Regions from separate parts of the Pseudoalteromonas sp. Of7M-16 genome, predicted to be linked through region 1. Evidence: riboswitches for the same ligand, from Rfam matches in the RefSeq annotation. Region 1 holds a riboswitch; the other holds the start of a gene.

What was found. A riboswitch is a leader RNA that binds a small molecule or an ion and turns the genes downstream of it on or off. The one in region 1 is predicted to bind cobalamin.
Region 2: linked by a shared signal. The riboswitch ahead of MHN81_RS04320 (TonB-dependent receptor) and the one ahead of MHN81_RS16205 (ABC transporter ATP-binding protein) in region 1 are both predicted to bind cobalamin.

The regions. Positions count from the first base shown of each region.
Region 1 covers NZ_JAKRFY010000015.1:122,854-126,892, reverse strand. The annotation lists gene cobT (nicotinate-nucleotide--dimethylbenzimidazole phosphoribosyltransferase) at 1-211, opposite strand, end outside; gene MHN81_RS16210 (iron ABC transporter permease) at 223-1,215, opposite strand; gene MHN81_RS16205 (ABC transporter ATP-binding protein) at 1,212-2,042, opposite strand; cobalamin riboswitch at 2,120-2,256, opposite strand; gene MHN81_RS16200 (histidine phosphatase family protein) at 2,263-2,862, opposite strand; gene nqrM ((Na+)-NQR maturation NqrM) at 2,914-3,126, opposite strand; gene MHN81_RS16190 (FAD:protein FMN transferase) at 3,266-4,039, opposite strand, start outside.
Region 2 covers NZ_JAKRFY010000003.1:132,679-136,717, forward strand. The annotation lists gene MHN81_RS04320 (TonB-dependent receptor) at 1-1,421, opposite strand, end outside; cobalamin riboswitch at 1,461-1,633, opposite strand; gene MHN81_RS04325 (YajQ family cyclic di-GMP-binding protein) at 1,719-2,201, opposite strand; gene MHN81_RS04330 (VanZ family protein) at 2,406-2,759, shown strand; gene MHN81_RS04335 (2-dehydropantoate 2-reductase) at 2,756-3,652, shown strand; gene thiI (tRNA uracil 4-sulfurtransferase ThiI) at 3,666-4,039, opposite strand, start outside.

The DNA of each region.
Region 1 (4,039 bases):
TACCGTGATCGCCTGCAAACACACTGATACTTGGCTCTTGAATAGCAAATTGCATTGACGACAGAGATCGCTCTCCAATGCCTTGTGCATAAATCAAAACCAGTTGTTTTGCCAGTGCTTCCAATTTACCTAAAGAGCCTTTAGGCTTGGTCTTCATATCTATTTTTTGCTGAATAAAATTGCTGTACGTTAAATCCAAAGGAGAGATCATTTTAAGCCTCATTAAATACTTGCGGTGCGTTTTCTGAACATAAGCAAAGAAAGAAAAAATACACTACCTATTGCTGCTGTGATAACGCCAATGGGTAACTCTTGATTTTCAATGATGATACGCGCTATGACATCTACCCACAGCATCAGCAATCCACCGCTTAAGGCAGTAACTACCATACCGAGTACGCGAGCTTGGGAAATGAAAAAACGCACAATGTGGGGGATCATTAACCCGACAAATCCGACACCACCACACGCTGCAACTAACACTGCCGTCAACAAAGAGCTTACCAGTAACATGCCCAAGCGTAGTCGATGAACATTAACCCCCAGCGTAACAGCACTTTCGTCCCCCAAAAGCAACGCATTTAAATGTCGCCTAAAGCAAATTACAATCACCAACCCACTTATTACAACAATCGATGGTAACCACATCCAAGCCCAATCAGCTCGACTAAAACTGCCGAGACTCCAAAATATAATGGCACTGACCGCTTGAGGATCACTCCAATACAAAAGCAAGCTAGTGAAGGCATTGAACAAGAAAGATAGCGCAACACCAGCAAGTAGCATATTTTCTATTTGTGCAGTTCCTTTATGATAAGCAATCAAAAGCAGCAAGCTCATTGCGCATATACTGCCAAGAAGTGCTGCCCCAGACATCGCTAACCCACTTTGAACCCCAAACAAGGTGAGTAGTAAAACTACACCAAATGATGCACCAGAAGAAATGCCAAAAAGATATGGATCAGCAAGAGGATTGCGAGTAACTGTTTGTAAAATCAGCCCTGCTGTTGCCAGCCCTGCGCCAGCCAAAAATGCGAGAACGGCTCGTGGAAGCCTGAGCTCTATTACGATTTTTTGCGCCAATTGTGTGTTGTCATATGACCAAAGTGCTAACCATACATCGTAAAAGTCAACCTGTACTGCACCAATGCTCAGGCTACAAACGAAGGTAAATAAACACACCAACAACAAAACGTTACTTGCCGCAAACCTCATCGCTGACTCCTTGAGGTACCGCTATTAATCGCAGATTGCAGTGACTGGTATTGATAGCGAATATGGGGAATAGCGTGCTCACGCTCAGCACATTGCTGCAAAGTTACATCCGCATTTACACCGAAAACTTGTGCAAGCATAGACGATGAGACCACACTTTGTGGTGAACCGTGCGCAACCAACTTTCCATTATTTATAACCAAAATTGAATCACATAATGCAGCAGCTAGGTTCAAATCATGAAAGGAAGCAACGACCGTGATCCCCAGTGATTTTGCCAATGCCATAATTTCAATTTGATATTTCACATCCAGGTGACTGGTCGGCTCATCCATCAGCAGCAAACTTGGGCTTTGCACAATTGCTCTTGCAATCATAACCCTTTGTTTTTCCCCTCCTGACAACGATTCGTAGGGCTGCTTTTGTTTGTAAGTCAATCCGACTTTTAATAGCGCTTCTTGAATGGCCTGTTTATCGCGCAGAGACACACTCGCAAATAGACTTTTATGGGGGGTCAAACCCATTGCGACCACATCAAACACCCCGAGGTTGAACTGACTTGGGATCTCCTGCAGTACAGCTGCAACTTTACGTGCATAATCTTGCCGGTTAAATTCCGCGATATTTTTACCATCTATCGTAATAGTACCAGATGTTTGATCTTGAAAGCGGTACAGGCATCGTAGCAATGAAGATTTCCCTGCTCCATTTGGACCTATCAAGCCAAGGAACTGCCCCTGTTCGATAGAAAAACTCATGTCAGTTAAAATGGATTTATTATTGATAACTAGATGTAGGTTACTAACTGATACTTGTGCTGCCGCCATAATTCCTCTTTTTCGGGCACACATCACTACAGCTTGCAAAACAAATGAAACATGTGGATGTAACTTAAGTGCGCCCGCTTAAGCTGTTATTTCAACCTTGGTATCTGGCTTTGTGCGGCTAGTCGATCTGACGCACTTACAGTTGCGGGGACAGCTGAGGGCTTGCACCTCATTCCCAAGTGATGTCGAAATAATTTTGTGTATTATGAAGTCTAGATGGCTAAAACACAACTTTGGGCCATGCCTTGCCATTTTCATCATAAAAAACGGTTACTTTAACCACGCAGCCATAACCAACTTCAAAACAATTTAAGTGACTTGAGACACCGTTAGGAAGCTCGAGCCAAAGTGCTAGCAACTGTTTTATCACGCCGCCGTGAGTCACTATCAAAACAGTGTCATCGGTGCGATCGGCAGTAAAATTGTGCCACCACAATGCGATTCTAGTGCTGAAGCTAATCATGGACTCTCCCTCTGGAACTGCGATATCCCAAGGGTTTTGCCAGAATTCACCAATACTTGGTTGAGCTGTATTTTGCCACAACCAATCATAGCTTTTGCCATCCCAAAGTCCAAAATCCATCTCTTGCAACTCATTTTCTATAGATAGGATGAGACCTGATTTTTCAGCATATGTTTGTGCTGGCTCCAAACAACGAAGTTTTGGGGAACTTATCACCCTATCAGGCTTGGAAAGAGAATCAAAAATAGTGAGTAATTGCTGATGACTAGCAGTGGTAAGGGGAGGGTCAGTTTTACCCAACAGCTTGCCCGACTGTGTTGTTTTGGTATGACGAACAAAATAAAGAGTTTGGATCATCTGATCAAACAGACAATAAAAACGCAGGATACCCTGCGTTTTTAAATCAATTTATAAAATTTGGTTTTCGCGCCAAGACTGTTCTTTCGCCAAACGCTTTTTACGCTTGTCACATGGATCATCACAATCACAAATTTTGTCGATACCCATAGAGCCTAAACCACCACAGCTGCTTGCCATTGATTTTTTCTGAACTATAACACCCACAGCCATAGCTGCAGCAATCAATACAAGTAATCCAAAGGTAAGAATAAATAGTGACATAGGCAAAGGCCCCTCAATAAACTAGCTTGGTCAATATCCAAGCAACTGACGGTATACTTTCGATATTATATATCTAAATCTGCCAAAGTTGAATGAATTTACCACACTAAAAGCAATGATATTTAACCTAATTCACTGGTTACTTTTTTACATCTAAATACGGCGCAAAAGCTGTACTTGAGAATGTCTCTAGCCCAGCATCGGTTTTACTAATCAAATATACTGGTAGGTTATGTTTTTCTGCATAAGCTCTCGCTCGTTGTGTCCCCATCACTGTGAGCGCTGTGGCCAGCCCATCGGCTGTCATTGCAGATGGATGCAATACCGTTACAGACACTAAGTCATGACGTACAGGCTTACCTGTACCTGGGTCAATTAAATGTGTAAATACTTCACCATCCATTTCGTAGAAAATTCTATAATCCCCAGATGTCGCGATGGCATTATTACCTGGCTCTACAACACGGTGAATTTGACGTTGCCCAGCAGGTGCATCCGGTTTTTCGATGGCGATACGCCAAGGTACACCTTCCGGCTTACTGCCCGAAATTCGAAGTTCACCGCCGATCTCTACCATATAATTTGAAAACCCTTTTTTCTCGATTAACTCAGCGACTTTGTCAATTCCGTAACCTTTAGCCGTAGCTGAAAATGACAGCTCTAAATGAGGCAAAGCTTTAGCAAGACCTTCTGAGGTGAGCTGAAGTTTATTCACCCCGATGTTTGCCTGCATAGCTTCAATTTCTGCCTGCAATGGCCTTTTAGTAGGCCTTTTATCCGGACCAAAACCCCACAAATCAATAAGAGGCCCCATTGTCACATCTAAGGTTTTAGTCGACTGACCTAAACGAATAGACTCAGCGACTACAATTCGAAAGTCACTACTGATTGGCATCACTGTGTTTGCATCAAG
Region 2 (4,039 bases), on a different contig from region 1:
TCCAAACCTTGGTGCAAAGCATTGTCAATATTGGCAGGTGCCCAATTGCCTTGAGCGTTCGGCGCCCAAGCTATTTTGTTTGTATAATCGGTGCGATAAACTGCAAAATCAACCGTGGTATCAGCCAGTGACGCTTTCAAGCCAAGCTCAAAGTTATCTGACTCTTCAGGCAGTAGTGCCGGGTTTCCTGAACCAGGATAATACAGGTCATTGAAAGTTGGAGCTTTGTAGCCTGTATTATGCGCAAATCTAAATGTTGCATCACGGTGTACCTTGTACCCCAATGCTACGCTGTGTGTAACTTCACTGCCAAATTGGTCATCGTCATCGTAACGCACTGTCGCTTCAACAAGCGCTTGGTCATATTCATACACTGACCCCACAAACACACCCAAAGTATCTCGTGTGCTTTGCTCATAAACTAACGTCGAAGCCGATACATCATCTTCTGATGCACTTACCCCGCCCAAAACAACAAGGTTTTCTTGGACATCGATATGCCCATCGTAGTTAAATATGGTGCGCTTAGTGATCGTTTTCTGTCTTTTAGACTCGTCTACACTCACTGATTCATCTTGAGATTTTGTCACTGTAAAGGCGTGTGAGGTTTGACCTAACTGAGTTTCAAAGCCCAAACTCAGCACTTGATTATCGTATTCATCAAGATACGCAGTGTCGTTTTGTGAACCAAAAGGATTATCATAGAATGTATCCCCTTCACTGCCTTGGAAAGCTGCAAATAGCTTGCTATCAGGTGCGATTTGATACTCGGCTTTGAGGCCCAAACTGGTATTGTCATGACCGTCTGAGTCTGGCTGTGTACCTTGTAATACGTCAAAATTATCGGTTTCTTCATGCCCTAAGTTAGCCAATATTGTCAGGTCTTCATAGGTATAAGACGTCGCCACTTGCCCATTGCGGTAACTGTTACTGCCAACAGTAACATCAGCTGTGGTATGCTCAGCTCGACGAGTAATAATGTTGATCACACCTGCCATTGCGTCCGAACCATAAATCGCAGCGCGTGAGCCTTTAACAATTTCAACACGCTCAACACTTTGCAATGGGATTTTTTCAATCGACTTGTAACCTAATGTCGCTGAACCCACTCGAACACCATCAATTAACACTAAAGTGTGATCTGAACTTCCGCCTCTCAATGCAATAGTCGTCGTGTGACCAAAACTGCCGTTTGCATTAATTTGAATTCCAGCTTGCTGAGATAATATGGTTGCAAGGTCACGTGCGCCACTACGCTCAATGTCAGCGCGGTCTATAACCGACACAGCTGCTAGCACATCTTTTTGTGACTGTTCGATTTTGTTTGCGGTTACTGTAATGCGTTCAATTTCTTGAGAAGCAGACGTGTGAAATGAAACCGCTGCTATTACAGCAGCGCTTAGCGCAGATATTTTTATCATGAAGATCCCCTACCTTGTGCCCACCGCACAAAGTTTCATCAAATAAGTCAAATTCAAGGCCGGTCTCCGGGCTCAACTATTTAAATTTAGTTTTACCGTTGCGGGGGCAGCGTTGGGTTTACCAAGTCCTATACTTGCGCACCAACTTCCCGATTATCCATTACATTTATATTCCGTATATATCTTTTGGCACCTCGAAATTCCGCGCATATTGTCCGAGATTTAAGGGGGGATTGTCAATGGACGTCTAGAGTTCCAGTGCCATATTTAGACACTGAAACTCTCAGAGTTTTAAGATTAGTCTCTGAAGTTTTTAAATTGGAAAGGCTGACCGAGTTCCGCTGTGCGGATCAACTGCATGACTTCTTGTAAATCATCTCGTTTTTTACCCGTTACACGCACTTCTTCACCTTGAATAGCAGCCTGTACTTTCAACTTAGAATCCTTGATAAGTTTGACGATTTTTTTCGCCATATCTTTATCAATACCTTGCTTCAACGCAACTTTGCGAGCAAAAGTTTTACCACTGCGCTCTACATCTTTCAACTCGAAGCTGCCAACATCCAAGCCTCGCTTTGCTGCTTTGCCAACCACCATGTCGAACAATTGCATTACCTGCTGTTCAGATTCAGATTTTAATTGAATTACTTCATCTTTAAGCTCAATTGATGCTTCAACACCACGAAAGTCATAGCGTGTTTCCAGCTCTCGGTTTGCATTGTCAACGGTGTTTTTAGCTTCCGTCATTTCTATTTCAGATACGATATCAAAAGAAGGCATTGCTTTCTCCTCAAAACAAATTTACGGAGAATTATAACAACGCTCAGACGCAATAATATATAGTTTTTTACACAATGCTCACGCCAGTTATTTTTAGAAACGATCAAGCGCTTATATTGTTGACTATTCATACGTTTACTATTAAGCCACTTTTAATATTTCAGTGTTATACTGAATCTTCATCACGTTGGAGTTGGAGTGCATGTGACAAGACAAGTATATCGAACACTGTTGCTGTTATTTTTGATAGTCATTACTTATCTGTTTGCAAAAGAAGTTAAAAATCATGTCGTTAGAATTGAGCACCTAGACAAAGTGGTGCATTTTGGTGTGTTTTTCGCGCTAGCGTTTTTTTCCCACCACGCATTTAGATTCAAAATTTGGTTTCATATGACACTCTTAATCGGCTACGGGGCAGCAGTTGAATGGATGCAATCTACCTTACCATATCGACAAGCATCACTCGGTGATTTCATTGCCGATGTGATGGGCGCCATCAGCTATTTTGTAGCCATCTGGCTGTTTCGCAAATATAGACTGCGCCGAGGGGAGCAATGAGTGATATTTACATTTTGGGGTGTGGTGCCGTCGGCTTATTACTCGCTGAAAAACTGTCGCATAACCACTGTGTGACTTTAATTACCCGCACCGCTTCAAAGCAAGACTTCTTTTTTATCAATGGCAAGCAACGTACACGATTAAATGTTAATTTGACTACACTGGCGGACCTCAATGAAAAAATACACACATGTATTGTCCCAGTCAAAGCTTACCAATTAGTTTCGGCCATGGAAGCGCTCTCCCCTCACCTAAGCCAAGATGCCAATGTGATTTTGAGCCACAACGGGATGAGCGACCTCAACCATTTCAATAGTATTTTGCAACCGACTCAAGCGCTCTACTTTTTGAGTACATCAATGGGAGGGATGAAACCTGACTATAATACTGTGATATTCAAAGGACCAGGGCTTACACAGTTAGGGGCCTGTAATGTACAGGCTAAGAGGCAAGTTACAGAACTATATAACCACTACTTTATGCAACACTTTGAACCCATTGAGCTCACCAATGATATTGCTGAAGTCCGCTGGCAAAAGTTATGTGTGAATATTGCAATCAACCCTTTGACGGCCTTATTGGAGTGTCCAAACGGTGCATTGCAAACTCCCGCCTATGCAACACAAGTGTTAAAACTACTCAATGAAGCCTGCTTTGTTGCTCAATGTGAGGGGGTGGAATTGCAACTCGCAACCGAGTTAGCGCGAGCGTATAAAGTCATGGCGCTCACACAGCATAACACTTCATCTATGGCCCAAGATATTAAGCTAAAACGCCAAACTGAAATTGATGCAATATGTGGCTATATCGCCACCACAGCGAAAAAGTACGGATACCAAGCCACAGAAAACGAAATCTTGTGGCAACAAGTAAAAAGAAAAGAGCAGACTTAAGCCTGCTCTGTCATTATGGTCTATACACTTTTACCTTAGTAAAGCCGTTCTCGTGCAAAATCAACGCTTGCAGCTGGCTCATAACTCCTTTACTGCAGTATAGGTAATAATCTTTATCCTGAGGCAGATCACCGAATTTAGTCGCGAGACGGAAAAACGGTAAATGGATCACTTCAATTCCCTCTATCTCAAGCGGATCTGCATCTTCTTCTTCAGGTGAGCGAATGTCCACTACCACAGCATTTTCCGGCAGCTCCTGAACACTTTCAGCCTCTTTCACTTCTTCTTTTGCTTCAGCCTCAATATCGCGAATATCTTTAATAACCGCGTTACTCACCACAGTATCAAGTACGTCAAAATCAAAATTAGCTTCTTCCGCTTCGATTT